DNA from 2 places in the Psychrobacillus sp. NPDC096623 genome. Region 2 is predicted to be linked to the other one. Evidence: riboswitches for the same ligand, from Rfam matches in the RefSeq annotation. Region 2 holds a riboswitch; the other holds the start of a gene.
What was found. Region 2 has a riboswitch for FMN ahead of ribE (riboflavin synthase). Riboswitches for the same ligand answer to the same signal wherever they lie in the genome.
Positions count from the first base shown of each region.

Region 1: it holds a riboswitch for FMN, as region 2 does, so the genes downstream of both, ACIQX2_RS07170 (ECF transporter S component) here and ribE (riboflavin synthase) in region 2, are expected to answer to the same signal.

Region 1 covers NZ_JBIWER010000002.1:489,535-500,207, forward strand. The annotation lists gene ACIQX2_RS07155 (ATP-binding protein) at 1-1,436, shown strand, start outside; gene sigX (RNA polymerase sigma factor SigX) at 1,482-2,018, shown strand; gene ACIQX2_RS07165 (hypothetical protein) at 2,011-3,258, shown strand; FMN riboswitch at 3,669-3,802, shown strand; gene ACIQX2_RS07170 (ECF transporter S component) at 3,959-4,552, shown strand; gene ACIQX2_RS07175 (ferredoxin) at 5,330-5,578, opposite strand; gene ACIQX2_RS07180 (YpbB family protein) at 5,689-6,723, shown strand; gene ACIQX2_RS07185 (RecQ family ATP-dependent DNA helicase) at 6,716-8,131, shown strand; gene ACIQX2_RS07190 (LysM peptidoglycan-binding domain-containing protein) at 8,212-8,823, shown strand; gene ACIQX2_RS07195 (CBS domain-containing protein) at 8,893-9,525, shown strand; gene ACIQX2_RS07200 (metallophosphoesterase) at 9,601-10,368, shown strand; gene ACIQX2_RS07205 (YpdA family putative bacillithiol disulfide reductase) at 10,391-10,673, shown strand, end outside.
Region 2 covers NZ_JBIWER010000001.1:48,037-58,709, reverse strand. The annotation lists gene ACIQX2_RS00335 (protein adenylyltransferase SelO) at 1-170, shown strand, start outside; gene ACIQX2_RS00330 (YitT family protein) at 327-1,187, shown strand; gene ACIQX2_RS00325 (hypothetical protein) at 1,242-1,466, opposite strand; FMN riboswitch at 1,622-1,753, shown strand; FMN riboswitch at 1,866-1,998, shown strand; FMN riboswitch at 2,111-2,242, shown strand; gene ribE (riboflavin synthase) at 2,347-2,982, shown strand; partial or broken gene ribB (3,4-dihydroxy-2-butanone-4-phosphate synthase) at 2,995-3,582, shown strand; gene ribH (6,7-dimethyl-8-ribityllumazine synthase) at 3,619-4,083, shown strand; gene ACIQX2_RS00305 (DUF3889 domain-containing protein) at 4,130-4,456, opposite strand; gene ACIQX2_RS00300 (SDR family NAD(P)-dependent oxidoreductase) at 4,644-5,429, shown strand; gene hpaB (4-hydroxyphenylacetate 3-monooxygenase, oxygenase component) at 5,624-7,045, shown strand; gene ACIQX2_RS00285 (TrkA C-terminal domain-containing protein) at 7,687-8,400, shown strand; gene dacB (D-alanyl-D-alanine carboxypeptidase/D-alanyl-D-alanine endopeptidase) at 8,590-10,047, shown strand; gene ACIQX2_RS00275 (LLM class flavin-dependent oxidoreductase) at 10,308-10,673, shown strand, end outside.

The DNA of each region.
Region 1 (10,673 bases), on a different contig from region 2:
ATACATCAGATGAACCAATCGTGAAGAAAATGCTAATGCCTGCTATGCACAGTGAGGATCGGATGGAAGACTATATTATTCTAGCCACCCCTTTAGAATCCAATAAAAATATCCATGGTGCTGTATTTATTTATCAGAGCTTGGAAGTTGTTAGTAAAACTACAAATAGTACAACAAAAATTGTTTTCTTATCTGGATTTATCGCATTGCTTTTAACTACGATGTTCACTTTTTTCTTAACCTCCCGGATTACTTTACCGCTAAGATCTATGCGAGAAGCAGCGATTCAATTAGCTAAAGGAAATTTTGAAACGAAAGTTCCGTATCTTCAAAAGGACGAAATTGGAGAGCTAGGAATCGCTTTTAACCAAATGGGGAAACAATTGAAACACCATGTGGAAGTCATTAACCAAGAAAAAGAGCAATTGGCGAGTATTTTAACTTCAATGACGGATGCGGTTATAACATTTGACACTAAATTTAAAGTTCAAGTTAGTAACCCCCAGGCAGATCTGTTATTCAAAAAGTGGTATGGGAATACTGGAGCAACAAAGGAATCGAAGTTACCAGCTGAAATACACCATCTTTTAGAATACGTCTATGATGTAAATGAAGAGTTTGACGAAGAATTAGAGATTCAAGGCTCCTATTTTGCAGCATCTATTAGTCTTTTATACACAAGTGGTAATACAGTACGTGGCGCAGTAATCGTACTTCGTGATATGACCGAGCAGCATCGTTTAGACAAAATGAGATCAGATTTTATCGCAAACGTCTCGCACGAGCTTAGAACTCCTATTTCGATGCTTCAAGGCTATTCTGAAGCAATAATAGATGATGTCGTAACAACCGAAGACGATAAAAATGAAATGATTCGTATTATTTATGATGAGTCTAAGCGAATGGGAAGACTAGTAACCGAACTATTAGACTTGGCACGTCTAGAATCAGGCCATCTTAGTATATATAAAGAAAAGGTTGATGTAGTCCCAACTATTGAACGCATTACACAAAAATTTGATCAGGTGGCCAAAGAAAAAAATATTAAATTATCAATGGAGCATAGCTTAACTGAAAATATATCGATGGAACTTGATGAAGACCGAATGGAACAGGTGTTAACCAATTTAATAGATAATGCGCTTAGACATACAAAAGAGAGTGGTTCTGTTACTGTCCAATTAAGTAAGACAGCTACTCAATTAGTTTTAAAAGTAATAGACACCGGATATGGTATACCAAAAGAAGATCTTCCGTATGTTTTCGAACGTTTCTACAAAGCTGATAAGGCGAGAACTAGAGGGAAAAGTGGAACTGGCTTAGGATTAGCAATCGCAAAAAATATTGTAGAAAGACATGATGGTGTCTTAACTGCAGAGAGCGAGCTAGGGGTAGGTACTAACTTTATTATTCATTTACCGCTTAAAGATGTGTAACAAAAATGTACTTGAAACGACTAATTAAAAGAACGGGGGGAGCCTATGAATGACTCCGTTTTCCACCGCTTGTATGATTCGTATCATCAAGACGTTTTTCAGTTTCTCATATATTTAGTGAAAAATAGACAAACTGCGGAAGACTTGGTCCAGGAAGTATATGTACGGGTACTCAGAGCTTATAGCAGCTTTGAAGGAAAAAGTTCAGAAAAGACTTGGTTATTTTCGATTGCCAAAAACATAGCTATTGACCATTTTAGAAAACAAGCCGTTCGAAAGAAGAGGTTATTCGAATCATTTGATTGGGAAAAAATGCAGCTTGCATCTTCAGATATGCTGCCAGAGGATTTAGTACAGCTGAGTGATGAGATGAAAACATTATTAACAGCTTTAGACGATTGTACCGGAGATCAGAAAATGGTCATTATCATGCGCTATTTCCAGGAACTTTCGATTGCAGAAACGGCAGAAATTTTAAATTGGTCTGAAGGGAAAGTGAAGACTACGCAACATCGTGCAATCAAAGCACTTCGCATGCGGTTATCTGATAAGCAAAAGGGGGCAGATGTTCATCATGAGTGAGAAAAAAACAGAAGATCATATACTAGATGAGCTATTAAATAGTATGCCTAAGTTTACAGATAAACGCTCGAAGGATGAAATATACCAACAAGTAAAGTCGGTAATGGAAACTCAAGAGAAATTGGAAAAGAGAAAACATATTGGAGCAGCTGTAAACAAGTGGTTGCCATTTATCATATCTGTAGCTTCCGTATTAATTTTAACAGTTCTGGTTTCTTCTTATATTAATAACAATTCAAATTCTACTGCGGATAAGGCAATTGAGTCTTCAACGGCAGAGGATAAAATGACAACTACGGAAGAATCAGAGGAAGCAGCTTTTCAGGAAGTAGGAGAAGAAAATTCTAACGAAATGACAATGATGACTAAAGACGCGTCAGCTTCTTTAGAAATAGTTCCGTTCGATAGCTCTTTTACATCTGTTTATGACAATGAATTAAACGGGGGGACAGTATTTCATTTCTCTATGCTAGAAAATGCTCTTTCTGTTCCAATCACAATTGTAATCCCTAAGGAACAAATCGACATGGATTTTCCTAACTATACGCCAAATAGCTTGGAGCTGTATGAAAGGTATGCATTTGAGATTGATGAAACTGCACTTGGATTCCAAGAATACCATCCATACAAAGGTAACTTTTTAGCAGAAGGTAAAATGTTAAAGCATTTCTTGCCATTGGATCATGGTTACGATACGGCTCCAGGTACAGCAGCGCCTTATATTTCTTCTATCAATGAAATTTTTACTGATTTTGATTTTTTAGCAAGAGTAAATGAAGATGGATCACCGATTGAATGGGATCAAGTAGGAACTTTGACAGAACCTTTAGCACTTCAAGGTATAGAAATTAAGGCAAATTATTTTGCATATAAGGCTTTTAATGGAGAAACCTATTTAACTCCTAATTTCAATAAAACATTCGATACACTTGAAGCAGCTTTGATGGAAATGAAAAATCCTGAAAATGATATTTATACTTCTGTTATCCCGAATGATGTGAACTTTACAGTACGGGACGATAAAGGTTATGTAGTACACTTCGGTGAACCACTAAACTTGGAATCATTAGAAGCGAGTGAGGCATCTCGATTGATAGAAGGCTTTTCATTAACAGCTGCGAGCTTCAATCATTCCATCAAATTAGAGAACGTCGTACAGGAAAATTGGAAGGGCATCGATTTGACGAAACCACTCCCTATACCAATCGGACCGAATGGTTTTAATATGAAAGCTAATTAAATATCGAAAAAACCAAGCTTACGGATTTGAGCTTGGTTTTTTTGTGCTTTAGGAACTATAAAATCTTTGATATGAGGATAACTTCTACAAGTGATTCTCGGTCCAGACTCCAGCATCTAGCCCCACCGGGGTCGCTTCAGACTTGCGAATAAAGGCACATAGCGCTATTATTGCAATTCTTCAGCGCTTTTCGGTGCTAACCTAGGCGCTTGCTTTAGTAACGAGATAGCCCCAAAACGCCATGTGTAGCTTTTAAATTGGGAGGATAGCCCATCACCACTACAAAGTAGCCCATAAATATAAGTTCATAGCCCATAACCTATTTGCAAACAGTTCTATTGCATATATTGTAATTGTTTGATAAGATATTATTAATTCAAGATAATATCTTGAAGGACAACAAAATATTGATTCATCTTCGGGGCAGGGTGTAATTCCCGACCGGCGGTATTAGAAATTTTATTTCTTCAGCCCGCGAACCTTAACAGGTTGATTTGGTTAAATTCCAAAGCCGACAGTATAGTCTGGATGGGAGAAGGTGAAGGTGCAGTCGTTTTTCGTATGCTTATATACGGATACGCTTATTTAAGTGTACCTTGTTTCTCCCTTGAACTTTTGTTTGTTCAAGGGATTTTTTAAGTATACAAACGGTCTGAACCTTTCTTCTTGTGGAGTGAATCGCAAAAGGAGAGAGGATTTTATGTTAAAAGGCAAAACGCGAATGCTTATTGCAGTCGCAATGCTAAGTAGTATTTCTTTTGTTTTAATGCTACTTGCTTTTCCATTACCGGCATTACCGGCTTATTTAAAGGTGGACTTTAGTGACATACCAGCACTAATTGCTGCAATCACGATGGGACCAGTGGCAGGAATTTTAGTCGCACTTTTAAAAAATGTTCTAGATTGGTTATTTGCAGGAAGCCCGACTGGTGTACCAGTAGGTCATATGGCTAACTTTGTAACTAGCATCTTATTTTTAACACCTGTGTATTTGATTTATCGTAAGGTTACTACATCAAGAGGAATAATGGTAGGACTGGGAGCAGGAACGGTTTCGATGGCGATTGGTATGAGTCTATTAAATTACTATGTATTTTTACCAATGTACTCTTACTTCTTAAACTTCCCTATGGAAACAGGTTCAGCATTGTTCAATACGATCATTTTTGGTATTTTACCGTTTAACTTGATCAAAGGTATATTAGTAACAATAGTGATGATTGTATTATTTAAACGAATGAAACCATTGCTTGATAAAGTAACTAATTCATATATGAAACCTAATACAAATTAACAAAAGGTTGTTTCTCCATTTGGAGGAACAATTTTTTTTATATATAATCATTAAATAATACTAATGATTTTCGTTGCAGGTGGCGAAAAAAGGCTTAGAACGCCACCTCGTGTGCCAACGCCTTTGTGACCAACATCCTGTTGGCCTCCGTGGGGTGAGCTATGATCTATCACCGTCGCTTGGGTGTCGATGCTGTCTCACTCATCCCACTGGAGTCGCCCCTTTCACTACAATCAACGAAGTGAGTGATATTTCCAAATTAGATTGGGCACAGCATATCGCTTAGATGATAAGATTGGTCATTTTTTAGAGAGTGATAAAATTATTTGTAATCGCTTTTGAATTAGAAATACTATTATCCAATGAAAAATGTAGAAAGTAGATTTCCTTACCTACTAGTGGAAATAAAGAGAAATAGTAATTGGTTACTATATAAAGAAGCGAAATAGCGAACGAAATTGCATCTTCGTGAGCTTGCTCTATCAATAGGAGTGTATTTTATCCCTAGTTTGCAAAAAACGTACTTCCCTTTTTCTAAGAGTTGAAAGAGGGCGACGGATAGACAAATGCCATAAGGTTACCGAAAAAATGGGATGTTGGTTGTGACATTAGTCAGGATCAGCACCCCTAAAAATTAGTCGGTTATAATATAGCAACAAGTCTGTCTAAATCTAACCGAAAACGATAGAAACATATTTTGACATAAAGAACTCTTGAACTTTTCTTACCAAATAAAAAATGGTGATCATGACAAAGTCACAACCACCATTTTAAATACTATTCGAATTTCAATGCATCGCCTTCGAAAGACTCTTCTGCAACTTTAATAGAATCAGTTGGGCAGCCTTCGAATGCATCTTCCATGTCTTCCATTAGTTCTTCTGGAACTTCTGTTGTACCCATGTTATCATCTAAAATAACGAAGGCAATACCTTCATCATCATAATCATAAATATCTGGGGCAGCGGCTCCACAAGCTCCGCATGCTATACATGTATCTTTATCTACAATTGTATATTTTGCCATTATTATATTCTCTCCTTTATCACTACTAAAACGAATATGCTATCGTATTCATTCTAAAGATGTTTTCCATACATTTCAACCAAAATACTTCAGAAAAGAGAGGTATTCCTATGCATTTTCATCAAATATTACTATTTATTATACATAAAATTAGCGGACAGCGATCTGAGAATGCACCATTCTATTTATTAAAGGGCAAAAAATCAGGTCAAACCATTCAAGATGTGACATATTTCCAACTTCATGCTTTTTTCTCTATTCTCCCCCAATTATCGAAGGTGGATTATGATGCAGCGATCACTGAATTGTATAAAGGAAATTTTATCGAGTTAAAAGAATCGACTGTACATATTACCGATAAAGGTATGAACGCAATAACGCAACAAAAGAAGGTCCTGCTCAACGGGTGGCAATATCGAGGGAAGGAACATGTATTTTGGAAAAGGTTAGATTTGGCTGTCCAAACATTATCACAGTTCCATGCAAATAATAAGAAATTTGTACCAAACCAAAAGGATATTGCCACGCAGCAGTTTGTTAAAGACTATTTAATCGAGCATAATTTTCGTCAATTCAATTTGAGTAACGAGATGAAGCGAGAATTACATCTACTACTTGAAAATCACTCGTTAAATGATTTACATAGAACATTATTTGTTTATCGACTAAGCGGCTTTAATACAATAGGTTTAACTTGGGAGCAGCTAGCCCGCTATCATCAGTTGTCTGAATTGGACGCAAAAATATTTTTTTTAGAGTGCTTACACACTATGTTAGACAATATTTCAAGGGAAACTAGTCCTCTTTTATTTTCTTTGGCTAAAAATATACGTATCGAAACTCCTTTAACAGACTCTGCTTTCAGAACGAATAGCCTATTTGAAAAAGGATATTCTTTGGAACAAATTGCGAATTTAAGAAAGTTGAAGATTAATACGATAGAAGATCATGTTATTGAAATAGTTTCAACGAATAAAAACTTTCCTATTTCTACTTTTATCACGAAAGAGCAAGTCGGCGAAATACTCCATTTATCAAGCGAACTGCAAACTAAAAAGCTCACAGAAATAAAAAACAGGTTACCGGAAGTTAGTTACTTTCAAGTTCGTTTAGCCTTAACGAGGAGTGAACAACTGAATGAATAAATTAAATGAAATTCTCCAGAAAAGATTCGGCCACGTAAGATTCCGAGAGGGTCAAAAAGAAATAATTGAACAAATAATAAATGGAAAAGATGTGATTGCCATTCTTCCAACTGGAATGGGAAAATCGCTTCTCTATCAGCTGCCAGCTTATCTGAAAGAAGGAACGGTGATTATCGTTTCACCACTTTTATCACTTATGCAGGATCAAGTGGAGCAACTGAAAATATTAGGGGAAAAAAGAGTTGTGGCGATTAATTCATTTTTACCATTCCAGGAAAGAGAAATGGCTATTCGTCAGCTAGGTGACTATAAATTCATTTTTACTTCACCAGAAATGCTGCAAAATGAACACTTTAACCGAGCACTAAAAAAAATTTCTATCGCTTATGTTGTGGCAGATGAAGCTCATTGTATTTCCCAATGGGGTTTTGATTTTCGACCTGATTATTTAAGAATATCCAATTGGTTGCAGTCACTAAATAATGTGAATGTCGTTGCTTTAACAGCAACTGCTACAAAAGATGTTGTGGAGGATATTAAAGAAACGTTACGGATGAATACTCCTTTTGAATACATACACTCACTGGATCGCCCTGCCATTGCATATGAAGTGGTGGAAGTAGAAAACCAACAAGAAAAATTGAGTTGGATTATGGGCAGAGTCACCTCGACAGAAGGTCCTGGGATAATTTATACACAATCACGTAAAAAGACCGAATTGTATGCTGCAATTCTACGAGAAAAAGGGGTTTCTGTTGCGTATTATCATGCAAAAATGGAGCAAAGTGACCGTATACTGATCCAACAACAATTTCAACAAGGACAATTAGAGTGGATTTGTGCAACTAATGCTTTTGGAATGGGTATTCACAAAGATAATATCCGACAAATTATTCATGATCATATCCCTACTTCTGTCGCAGGCTATATGCAGGAGGTGGGGAGGGCCGCAAGAGATGGCGGCCAAGCTATTGCTTCTCTTTTATATACTTCTACAGATGTTGAACAAACCTTTTACGTAGCCATGCAGGACTTCCCAGAAGAACAAGACATTCAAATTGCTTTTAAGTCTGAGTATGCTGAAGTCGAGCAGTCAGAGACAACAATTCGTATTCTAAAGTACTGGAAAGAGCAGTTAAATGAACATGAAACCATCCAATTATTTAAACAGATAAAGCAAAAAAAGTGGCAGGATATACAAAATTTTTATGCTATGATTCAAAATGATATTTGTTTACGTCAACAGCTACTACATTATTTTGACCAACCATTATTAGAAAAACCTATACATTGTTGCTCCAAATGTAAATTGGACGTTCCAAGCACTTTGGGAAAGAGAACGGAAAACAGAAATGATCAGGTTGAGATGAATTGGAAAAAAAGACTTCATACTCTACTTCCATTATAATGCATTTGTTAAGTTTACTTTTTCTACAAAATTCGTCATAATAGAAGTAGATAAGAAGGTAGAAATGGAGTAGGAATAAAATGAACCAAGATGATTATCAAAAAAAAATCGACGAACATCGACAATCCATTGGACAAGATGATGATACTAATGAAACAAGAAGAAGACGAAGTGCCAATATGAAACCAAAGAAAAAATCTAGAAACCTATTGATCCCAACTGTCTTTTGTATTTTCATATTAATACCAGTGAGTATATTTATATATGTACAGTTTTTTTATGCAGCTGATCCAAATAAAGCAGAAGTTGTAAAAAATGATACGATACATGTGGAAACACAAACGATCAATAATGGCACAAAAAAAGACGAAACTACGGAGGAAAAAGTAGAAACTCCAGTAGTAACTACTCCTGAAGAAACGGAGCAGTCAGTCGAAGAGCCAAAAGAAGAAGTTAAAGAAGAACCAAAAGTGGAAGTGACAGAACAACCAAAACAAGAACCAGCTAACGTCGAGAAAACTGAACCAACAGAAACTTCAAGCTCTAAATCGCATATAGTGAAGGAAAATGAAACACTGTATCGTATAGCTGTAAATTATTATAATGACCCTTCTGCAGTCGAAAAAATAAAATCTGCAAATGGCCTTACATCAAATGAAATTTCCGTTGGACAAAAACTAGTACTACCATAAACGTAAGAAGGATATTTTTTTAAAATGTTGAATATATAAAGTATATCCTAAGTTGGAAGAGGTGCTAATATGTTTGTAAAAAGTGTGATGATACCAAAAGAAAAATGCATAACAGTTCAAGTGGATGCTATGGTTTCTGCGGCTTTGCGTGTTTTAGAAGAAAAAGAAATGGATGCTTTACCGATATTAGATAATGGGAAATATGTTGGTATGTTCAACAAATACCTATTGTATAAAGCTTTTTTCTATAGCTCTCTTGACAAAGAAGCTTTCATGGAGCAAACAAAAGTTACGGATGTTATGACAAACGAAGATATATTTGTTGGTTATGAAGATGTTTTTGAAAATGCAATGATTAAACTTCATGATTTCCCGATTCTAGCAGTTGTTCAGGATGGAAAATTTCTTGGATTAGTTACTCGTTATGATGCTGTTGAACAATTTAAAAGTGCATTTGGTATGAATAGTAAAGGAACGCGCATTACATTTACATCTGTAGAATCGGAAGGACGGATTCAAAAAATGACGGATGTGCTCCATAAATATCATGCCTCTGTCATTTCAATCGTTACTTTTGATGAGACAGATAAACTATTCAGACGTATCGTATTGAAGATTGAAAGTGATTCGAAAATTGATCGAATTCTAGCTGATTTAGAAAAGTCAGGGTTCCGAGTTTTACATATTGATAAAGAAGAGTAGAATGATCAATAGTAAACATGAGTAGAGGGCAGGGGAAATTCCCTGTCCTTTTCCGTGTTGTAAGGGGGTATATATTTGATAGGATGGACATTAGGTTGTGTATTGTTTATTATTTTGTTGTTTTTTTTATATATGTTATTTTTAGCTTTTCAAACAAATGTGCATACTCATTCTCTACTTATCGACGAATGGACGGAGGAGAAGCAATTTCATGTTTTTTTCATTGCCGATATCCATCGGAGAAAAGTATCTGAAAAACTAATTCAACGCCTCCTTGGAAAAGTAGATGTAGTTATTATTGGAGGGGATTTAACGGAAAAAGGCGTCCCGTTAAATCGAACAAACGATAATATTAAACAACTTACTAGGTTGGGGAGTACTTGTTATGTGTTCGGTAACAATGATCGCGAGGTAGGGGAACAAAACCTACGAAATATCCTATACTCCAATGGCGTTCATATATTAGAAAATAGCTCTCTTCATTTTGAAAAAAGTAATTTTTCTGTTCGCATCGTTGGGATTAATGATGGTTTTGCCGGAAATGTAAAAATAATTGAGGCTTTCAAAGAAGTTAAAGAAACGGATGTCCTTATATTTACTACTCATGCTCCTACATACTTTAATCATGCCAAAAAAATTAGTAAGCCACACCTTTTGTTAGCAGGTCATCTTCACGGGGGGCAAATACGCCTTGGTCCCTTTGGGATATATGAAAAGGGAAGCTATCGTGAAAAAGAAAATAGTGCAGAGCTCATTAGTAATGGATATGGTACAACCGCAGTTCCACTAAGATTAGGGGCAAAATCTGAATGTCATCTAATAACTATTAGAGGAAGACATTAAGTGAAAGAAAGGAAGTTTTTTTGTGAATCAACAGGTAGATGTATTAATAGTCGGAGGAGGACCATGCGGGCTGGCAGCAGCTATTTCTACGCAAAAAGTGGGATTAAAAACGGTTGTAATTGAGAAAGGGAATGTAGTGGAGGCTATTTATAATTATCCTACACATCAGACTTTTTTTAGCACTAGTGAGAAATTATCCATAGGCGATGTTCCTTTCATAGTAGAGGACAGAAAGCCAAAAAGAAATCAAGCTCTAGTTTACTATAGAGAGGTGGTAAAACTAAATAATATTGATGTGCGGAAAT
Region 2 (10,673 bases):
ACCGGGTAGAAGAAGCACTTGAAGCAGCAATCGAAAGAGAAGATTATAGTATATTAGAAAATCTTCTCCAAGTAATTACGAGCCCTTACGATTATAGTTCCGATTATATAGATTATACTAACCTGCCCTCAGATACCTCAGGACCGTATAAAACATTTTGTGGAACCTAATAAAATATACGCAGAAAGCCAGTAAATATATTAAACTGACTGGCTTTTCTTCTATAAAATTCATATTCAAACTTTTACGGAGGGTAGTTTTTCTATAAAGTTATATTATAGTGTACAAATTTTGTTAGTCTTTTACATAAAGGAGTTTTCGAATTCATGCAAACGAACAAAGTAGCGGATACAATTCGTCGAATAATTATGATTGTCATAGGTGCAGCAATTGCAGGTTATGCACTAGAAGCTGTTTTAATACCTAACTCTGTAATTGATGGAGGAGTTACAGGTATTAGTATCATGGGTACATACTTGTTTGGTATTCCACTAGGAGTATTATTATTTGTATTAAATATCCCTTTTGTTTATATAGGTTATAAACAAGTGGGAAAAACCTTCGCTCTAATGAGTATTATCGGGATAACAGCATTATCTGTTTCAACGGTTTTAATGCACCAAATTGAACCGATTTTAAGCGCTAAAGATCCATTATTAGTAGTAATTTCTGGTGGTGTTATGTTAGGCGTTGGTATTGGGGTTGTCCTTCGTAACGGTGGTGCACTTGATGGAGCTGAAGTACTCGCAGTCCTTGTTTCCCGAAAAGTCCCATTCTCTGTAGGAGATATTATTTTATTAATTAACGCATTTATTTTTATAGGTGCAGGGTTTATTTATGGATTAGAAAGTGCTTTATATTCAGCCACAACTTATTACATAGCTAAAATTGCTATTGATGTTATACAAGTCGGACTGGAAAGCTCGAAATCCGTTCGTATTGTTAGTAAACATTCGTTGGAGATTGGTTCTGCGATTCAGGATCGTTTAGGACGTGGAGTTACCTTTTCCAGTGGTAGAGGTGGTTTTTCACATGAAAAAATAGATATTGCCACATGTGTAATAACTCGTATGGAAGAGAACAAAGTAATAACAATTATTAAGGAATTGGACCCTAGTGCTTTTGTTGTGATTACAGATGTAGCAGAAGTGAGGGGCGGTAGCTTCAAGAAAAGAGATATTCACTAATACACAATACCCGTTGAATGAATCAAGCAATCATTCAACGGGTTTCTATAATTTTTATTTTCTTTTTTTCTTCCCAAGATCTTTTATGGAAATTTTAGTTTTGTCTATTACTTTTTCAAACTCAACCTGCACATGAATTCCATCTTTTTCTGTCTCATGAACACTAACTACCTTGCCTTTTCGACCTTTGATTTTTAGATCGCTATCTACCGCAGGGATATCTCTTAATACTTGAGTTAAAACGATTATATTTTTCTCCATAAAATGAACTGCGAACATTTTCATTTCCCCTTACTCAATAATTTAGAATCTATATATTTTATGATTGTTTGACAGATATAGAACTTCAATAAGTTATAAGGAGTCTTTAGAATAAAAGTCAAATTTCCTTGCAATTAAACTCAAGTGTTGTTATCCTAAAATCAATTAAATAAATTATCCTTCGGGGTCGGGTGAAAATCCCAATCGACAGTAAGAGAGAAATCTCAAAGCCTGTGAGCCGTAAAACGCATGATTTGGTGTAAATCCAAAGCCGACAGTTACAGTCTGGATGGGAGAAGGATTAGGTGCCTATTGTAGAGATTTTTAGTTATGCTAAAAATTGAAACGAAATGGCTTATTAAAGTATGACTTCTCTCGCATCCGATACATTTTGGATGCGTTTTTCTAATTGAATAATTTATCCTTCGGGGTCGGGTGAAAGTCCCAATCGACAGTAAGAGAGAAAATCTCAAAGCCTGTGAGCTGTAAAACGCATGATTTGGTGTAAATCCAAAGCCGACAGTTATAGTCTGGATGGGAGAAGGATTAGGTGCCTATAGTAGAGGTTTTTTAGTTATGCTAAAAAACGAAACGTAGGGGCTTATTAAAGTATGACTTCTCTCGCATCCGATACATTTTGGATGCGTTTTTTAATTGAATAATTTATCCTTCGGGGTCGGGTGAAAGTCCCAATCGACAGTAAGAGAGAAATCTCAGAGCCTGTGAGCGGTAAAACGCATGATTTGGTGTAAATCCAAAGCCGACAGTTACAGTCTGGATGGGAGAAGGAGTAGGACAATGCTTTTTGAGAAATATGGCTAAAAGCTTATTTGAATCTACCTAATTTTCCTCCGACACCTATGTGTACGGAGTTTTTTGTTTGAAGGAGGAGGATAAAATGTTTACAGGAATAGTTGAAGAAAAAGGCACAATAAAGAGCGTTCAAAAAAGTGCCAATAGTATGCAACTTGTTATCCGTGCCGAAAGAATTTTAGAAGATATAAAATTGGGTGATAGCATTTCGGTGAATGGAGTTTGTTTAACAGTAATTGCGTTTTCACAATCCGAGTTTACTGTAGATGTTATGCCAGAAACGTTTCAAGCGACTACTACAAAATTGTTAAACAGTGGTTCAGCAGTAAATCTAGAAAGGGCAATGGCTGCAAACGGACGATTCGGTGGACATTTCGTTTCAGGACATGTTGACGGTGTCGGTACAATTTTGAAGAAGCGTCCTACCGCAAATGCAGTTTATATTGATATTACAATACCCGAAGATGTTAGTAATTATTGTATTCCGAAAGGATCTATTACGATTGATGGCACAAGTTTAACGATATTTGAAATATCGAAGTCTTTAGTTACTGTTTCACTGATTCCCCATACAAATCAAGAAACAGTTTTAGGTCAAAAAAAAGAACGTGAACTAGTCAATTTAGAATGTGACATGCTAGGGAAGTATGTGCATCAGTATGCTACGAATAAAAAAGAATCGTCTATTACAAGAGACTTTTTAACACAGAATGGTTTTTAAGGAGATGAGAATATGCTAAATACAATTGAGGAAGCAATTTCTGATTTAAAACAAGGAAAGCTAATTATTTTGGTAGATGATGAAAATCGCGAAAACGAAGGGGATTTTCTTTGCCTAGCAGAATTTGCAACACCTGAAAATATTAACTTTATGGCTAAGTATGGTCGAGGGTTGATTTGTATGCCGATTCATGAGGAAATCGCAGAGGAGCTACAGTTACATCCAATGGTTTCTCATAATACGGATGTTCATCAAACTGCATTCACTGTGTCTATAGATCATGAGAAAACATCTACAGGTATTAGTGCATTTGATCGTTCAGAAACAATGCTGCAAGTTATTAACCCTCAAGCAAATGCGCTTCAATTTAAGCGACCTGGACATGTCTTTCCTCTGATTGCAAAGCCTGGTGGTGTATTAGAAAGACGTGGTCATACAGAAGCAACTGTTGATTTTGGAATACTTTGTGGGTCGGCAAAAGCTGGTGTAATTTGTGAAATTATGAAAGACGATGGATCAATGGCACGGTTACCCGATTTAATGGAATTTGCAAAGCAATTCCAATTGAAAATTGTAACGATAGAAGAATTATCAATTTATTTACAAAATATTAAAGCTAGCTAAGGAGAGAACAAAATGGTAAAAACAATAGAGGCAAACTTAATCGGTACAGAATTGAAAATAGGAATTGTCGTAGGTCGTTTTAATGATTTCATCAATGCAAAATTAGTAGATGGTGCAATTGATGGATTAAAACGTCATGGAATAGCGGATGATAACATTGAAGTAGCTTGGGTTCCAGGTGTATTTGAAGTTCCATTTATTGCAAAAAAAATGGCTGAATCACAAAAGTACGACGCTGTTATTGGGCTAGGGACAGTAATCCGAGGAGCTACTACTCACTATGATTATGTATGTAATGAAGCGGCAAAAGGAATTGCGCAAGTAGGTTTACAAACTGGAGTACCTGTTATTTTCGGTATTGTTACAACAGAATCTATTGAACAAGCCATTGAACGAGCAGGTACAAAAGCTGGAAACAAAGGATACGATGCAGCAATATCGGCAATCGAAATGGCAAATCTTTTGAAAATAATGTAACAAATGAGTGATTCTTTGATAGAAAGCCGATGTCTAGCAAGATTAGTCATTGGCTTTCTTCAATTTGAATATGGATCACCTCATGCGTTTCAGTATTAAATTCTATTTTAACAGAGACACCAAATTCTTTCATATCATCTTTTAACCAAAGCCTAAATTTCTCTATTGTATTATTTTCTCTAGATTCGCTTCCTTCGTGAAGATAGTCAATAACTCTCGCATTAGGATATTTGGATTGTGTTTCTTTTATAGCAAGCTGTCCCCATTTAGCATATGCTGGTATTTCTTGTTGTGCAGGAGCAACTATTGGTATATGTGTTGCGAAAGATAGAGTAGGAGTAATAATACCAAGTGCAATAACTATTTTCTTCAAACTTAATCTCATCTCCTTTACATTAGAGTGTGTCATTCGCTGGAAATCATTCTACCTGTTTTTAAATAAGAAGTAATTATAAATCTAGTATATCCGCTGTATTTGTATGAGCAATAATTCTGACAAATAATAAAGTTGTAATATAATAAAAGATGGATAAGATTACTGAATTAGAGGGGGCAACATAATGGAATTGGGAATATCAGGAAAAGTGGCAATAGTTACTGGTTCAAGTAAAGGGATAGGTTTACAAACAGCATTACAATTAGTTAAAGAGGGTGCGAAAGTAGTTCTTTGCGCTCGTGGTGAAGAAGACTTAAAGGAGGCTGCAGCATTTATTAAAACTGAAACAGGAGCAGAAGTATTAGTTGTGCCTGGTGATATTACTAAAGAGGAAGCGTGTCAACAAATCGTTCAGAAAACAGTAGATCATTATGGGCATGTTGACATTTTAGTTAATAACGCTGGCACTTCGTCTGCGAATCATTTTGAATCTGTTGATACAGATTTATGGCAAACGGATTTAGACTTGAAATTATTTGGAGCGATACATACTTCAAAAGCTGCAATTCCTTATATGAGAAAAGTTGGCGGTGGAGCCATCGTTAACGTAACGGCGGTTTTGGGAAAAACACCTCCTGCTAATTCTTTACCAACGACGGTTAGTCGAGCAGCTGGAATGGCATTGACGAAAGCGATGAGTAAAGATTTAGGAAAAGATAATATACGTGTGAATACAGTATGTATTGGACTCATCAGAAGTAATCAAATCGAATCAATGTGGAAAAAGGATGCCCGAGAACTTACTTGGGAAGAATATTCTAGAAATGTAGTAGGTCCTTCGATTCCACTAAATAGAATTGGTGAAACAGCTGAAGCAGCAAATGTCATTACTTTTTTAGTATCCGATGCAGCGTCATATGTAACTGGAACATCCATTAATATTGATGGTGGTTCTGGTGGAACACTTTAAATAAAATTCGTAACTTAAACTGATCATTTTTTAATATTAACATGTCAGGAAATGTTATCTACAATCAGCCTCCTAAATTATATTTGGAGGCTGGTTTTTTTCGTTCTACCAACTTTCTGAATTTGTCACAACTCCACTTAAATAGCAATAATATAATGCTAAGAACAGTCAGATGCACTAGGAGTGATCAGAATATGCCGGCTATAACGGGGAGACAATATATAAAACGAATTGACCAACTGAAAACGGACGTTTGGATTGACGGTAAGCCAGTTACAGGAAATATCTCGGAGCATCCTGCGTTTAAAGGAATAATAAATAGTCAGGCAGCCCTGTACGATCTTCAACAACATAAAGCCCTAACATATCAATCACCAACTACAAAAGAGCAGGTAGGCCTGTCGTACTTACAGCCAAAGACAAAAGAGGATTTAGTTTTGAGACGTGGAATGGTACAGCACTGGGCTAAACTGAACAATGGGCTATTGGGAAGAAGTCCAGATTATATGAACACCGTCTTAATGGCTCTAGCTTCATCCATCCATTTTTTGCAGGATCAAAAGAACTGTTTTCCAGATAATCTACAAACATTTTATGAATATGCAAGAGAAAATGATATCTCCATGACCCATACGTTTATAGAACCACAAGTAAATCGTACATCATTGTATGTTGAACGTTCGAACGAACCGATTTCTGCGAAAATAATAGATAGAAACGATGAAGGAATTATTATAAAAGGTGCCCGACTCCTTGCAACACAGGGTGGAATAACGGATGAACTACTAGTTATCTCCACGGGTGGGAAAGTAGAAGACGAGAATAGTTTCGCATTTTCCATACCTAGTAATACTAAAGGATTAAGGTTTCTTTGTAGGGAATCATTTGTAGGAGGCGATTCTACATTTAACTATCCATTAAGTTCGAAATATGAAGAAATGGATAGTGTTGTAGTGTTTGATAATGTTTTAGTTCCTTGGGAACGCGTATTTTATTATGACAATATTGCTATTTCAAATAATTTTATGAAGTCGAGTTCGTTCCTACCATTTACCCTCCATCAAGTAGCATCTAGGCAGATTGTGAAAACTGAGTTTATATTGGGGATTGTCCAATCCATTATCGAAACCATTAATATAGAGGAATATCAGCATGTTCAAGAAAAGGCATCTGAAATAATAGTGGCTTTGGAGACCATGAAAGCCTTAGTAATAAAATCAGAAGTTGATGCCAAAGTTGATAAAGGTGGATGGATGCAACCAGATCGCGCCACATTACAAATTGCAATGAATGTATTTCCGCGCATCTATCCGAGGTTTACAGAAATCATTCAGCTCCTAGGTGCCAGTGGACTTATGTCTATTCCAACAGAAAATGCTTTTCAATCAGCTGTTAGAAAAGAGTTAAATCACTATTTACAATCCAGTGAAGGCAACGGTGAGGACCGTGTCAAACTGTTCCGATTAGCTTGGGACTTAACGATGAGCCCATTTGGCTCAAGACAAACATTATATGAACGATTTTTCTTTGGTGATCCTGTCAGACTTGCAAGCCAGTTATACTTTTCCTATGACACGGATGAGTTTGTGAAACGAGTAAAAGATATATTGAAATGAGTCCACAGGCCTTTGTATGTGGGCTTTTTGAATAGGAAGGTTGAATGCTTTTTAAAGAAGCAGCGTTCACTCATGTAATAAAACCTATTGGTTATATTTTTTATATGACTTACCTAATTTAACTGAGTGGAATAATATGTACATGATTTAAATATATGCTAAGTTTTTTGGTCGACTCATAAATAGGAGAGGAAAGTAGAAGCATAAGAATAATTTATCTAATGGTAGATTTATCTATTTTGTTCAACCTTGTGATCATTATTGGGGAATCGCACAGCGTTTTCATATAACCCTTGAGAATATTTTAGCTGTAAATCCAGGTGTTAACCCGTATTACCATTTAGTAGGACAACATAATTTCATACCAGTTTTACAACCACCTCTTCAAAATCCAGGACAAAACGAATGCATTCATCAGGGGTAAGATTATATCCGGATATGTTAAATAAATAATTTCACTATTAAGGTGTTCGACAATTTGTTGAATGCTTTTTTTATTGGAGGAACATCGTCCTTAAAATTATTTTCCTTACTCTGTTTATGAAAAAACAGAATCTAGTATGTTTTAAATTGATCGATTATGGGAAGGTGAGGTTAAAGGTTAAGTGATATTTCACAGATACAATCGGAGGTAGAACCAAATGGGGTATTTATTTATTTTTATCTATCTAACAATTATTTTGGTTGTCATAGAAATTATTACCATTCTCTTTACTTTTACCGGACTAAAAAAACCTATTGCAAGATTTCAGGTTATTTCCATGCTTACAGGAACTGGATTTACCACAGGAGAATCAGAACTAATTATTGATCATCCCATACGAAGGAATCTTGGGGCTTTTTTAATCCTTTTTGGAGCATTTTCATTAGCAGTAATTATTTCTGCCATTAGTAGCATCCTCTCAGATGAATTTTTCACGATGAAAATAGGTTATGCAGCTGGAATATTAGTGTTGTGCCTATTTGTTTTGAAAATGAATAAAGTAAAGAACAGACTATCCGATTTATTCAAACGTGAACTAGAAAAGAATTTTGATCTTCAGGATTTGACAATAAAAGAAGTCTTTCTAACGGAAGAAAATGATTACTTAGTGGAAATTCCTCTACATAGTTCCTCTAAGATGATTGGAGAGGAATTGGGAGAAAAACTAAATTCAGTGGAAGACATAAATGTATTATTAATTAAGCGTGGTGAAATTATCATTCGGAAGAAGAGACTTAATACGAAGCTTCAGGAAGGTGATTTCATCCTAATGTTCGGTGACAAAGAAGGAATTAGAAGTATGTTTACAGAAGAACTGAAAAAACATGAAATGGAGATGAAGCGGGAAATTGATCGAATGAATAATATCTAATCGTGAATAAAAATTAGTATACAAATATTATTCTTCTTAATATTCTATTGAATATAGGTTTATCGATGTGGTTTGAAACGTTCAATCCCGATCGAAAAGCCTATTTTTTATAGTTTTAAAGGATAAATTATCTTTTTGATGAATATACTCCTAAGCAATATTTTTAAAATTCAGATTAGGAGGAAAAACATGAAGAGAAAATGGATGACAATGATGATGGCTTGGGTACTGGTTTTGGGAATGATTAGTTTTCAAAATAGCGCACAAGCTGAGGAAGTAATAGATAAAACCTTAAGTGATTCTATTACTAACATTATAGACGAAAAACTAGCTGGAGCAGATGTAAGTATTACTGTAAGAGACCGGTTTTCAGGTGAAATAAAATATGGCTACAATGGGCTTACAGCCGTAAAACCAGCATCTAATATGAAACTGTTGACTACTGCAGCTGCTTTAGATGTACTAGGTAAGGATTATCGTTTTAGTACGAGCCTCTATACTTCTGGAAAGATGTCTAATGGAGTTTTAAAAGGAGATGTCTATTTAAAAGGTGAAGGTGATCCAACCCTATCTATAGAAGACTTACAACTGTTCGTAAAAGAGTTAAAAGCAGAGGGTATTCATAAAGTTGATGGGCGGATTGTAGGGGATGACAAATGGTTTGATGATGATTTATTGACACCAGGAATTTGGGTTGGGGACGAATCTTATTATTATGCTGCACCTATTTCAGCTTTAACTACATCTCCTAACACAGATTATGATACTGGTACGATTATAGTTGAAGCAATCGGAACTACTGTTGGGGACTTGCCATCTATTAAAATAACGCCACATATTGGCGATTTACAAATAGTAAACGAAGCGCAGACAGTGGAAGCAGGAAAAGCCAATACAATAACCATTGAAAGATTATACGAAACAAACAAGATTGTCGTAAGTGGGAATCTTCCTGTCGATAAGACTAAAAGAGAATGGGTGACTGTCAAACATCCAACTACACATACATTATCAATGTTCCAAGCGGTTTTAGCAGAAGCAGGAATCGAGTATTCAAAAGACAAAGTATTTCAAGCTGCAACACCAAAAAGTGCTCAACTCGTCGCAAGGAAGCAATCAATGACACTAGAGCAAATGCTAATCCCGTATATGAAACTTAGTAATAACGGAATTGCAGATATATTAGTGAAAACAATGGGTAAAGTTAAAAATCATCATGGTAGCACAGAGGCAGGTTTACAAGTTTTAAGAGAATATGGAAATTCTATTAACGTTGATATGGCAGATTGGCAATTTGAAGATGGTTCTGGAATGTCTCATGAAAATAGGGTATCGAGTTTATCAATGAGTGAGTTGTTATTTAAAGTGCAAGGTGAAGAATGGTTTACTACCTATTTTACTAGCTTACCAGTAGCTGCAAATACAGATCGAATGATAGGTGGTACGTTAAGGAATCGCTTAAAGGACCCATTAACAGCTGGAAAAGTCTATGCAAAAACAGGATCATTAACGGGTGTTAGTACACTAAGTGGTTATTTAGAAGCAAGTAGTGGACAGTCTTATATTTTTAGTGTTTTAGTCCAAAACAAATCAGGTGCTTCCACTACGATTGATGAAATTGTTAAGGAAATAGCAAAAGAATTCTAGGGGAATGAGATAATATTTTTGTTGATGATAGGTAAAACTTTTAAAAGTATAGGAAGCGATGGAGGCTCATCCTTTGAGGATGGGCTTTTTAATATGAGAAATCTACATAGAAATTAAATTCCAATCAAAAAGTTCAACAAATATTTCTATGCGATATGACAGTTTTAGTTTCTGTCACTATGAAGCAGATACCTTGAAGAAACTTTTACTTGGCTCTATTATCAAATGGAGATGTTTGAATACCGAAGGAGAGAAAAAATATGAATAGAAAACTTCAGTCCATTCCTGTATCTGTTTTGGACTTAGTGGCCGTAAAAGAAGGTCAGACAAATAAAGAAGCTTTTAAAGATATGGTTAGTCTTGCACAATATGCAGAAAAACTAGGATACAATCGATATTGGCTAACGGAACATCACAATGCACCGAATGTGATTAGCTCCGCTACTTCCATTTTAATCGGGCATGTGTTGGAAAAAACAGAAACTATTAAAGTAGGTTCAGGTGGAATTATGTTGCCAAATCATGCACCACTTGTTGTTGCAGAGCAGTTTGGTACACTAGAAAGCCTTTATCCAAATAGACTAGATTTAGGACTTGGTCGCGCTCCAGGAACGGATATGCAAACG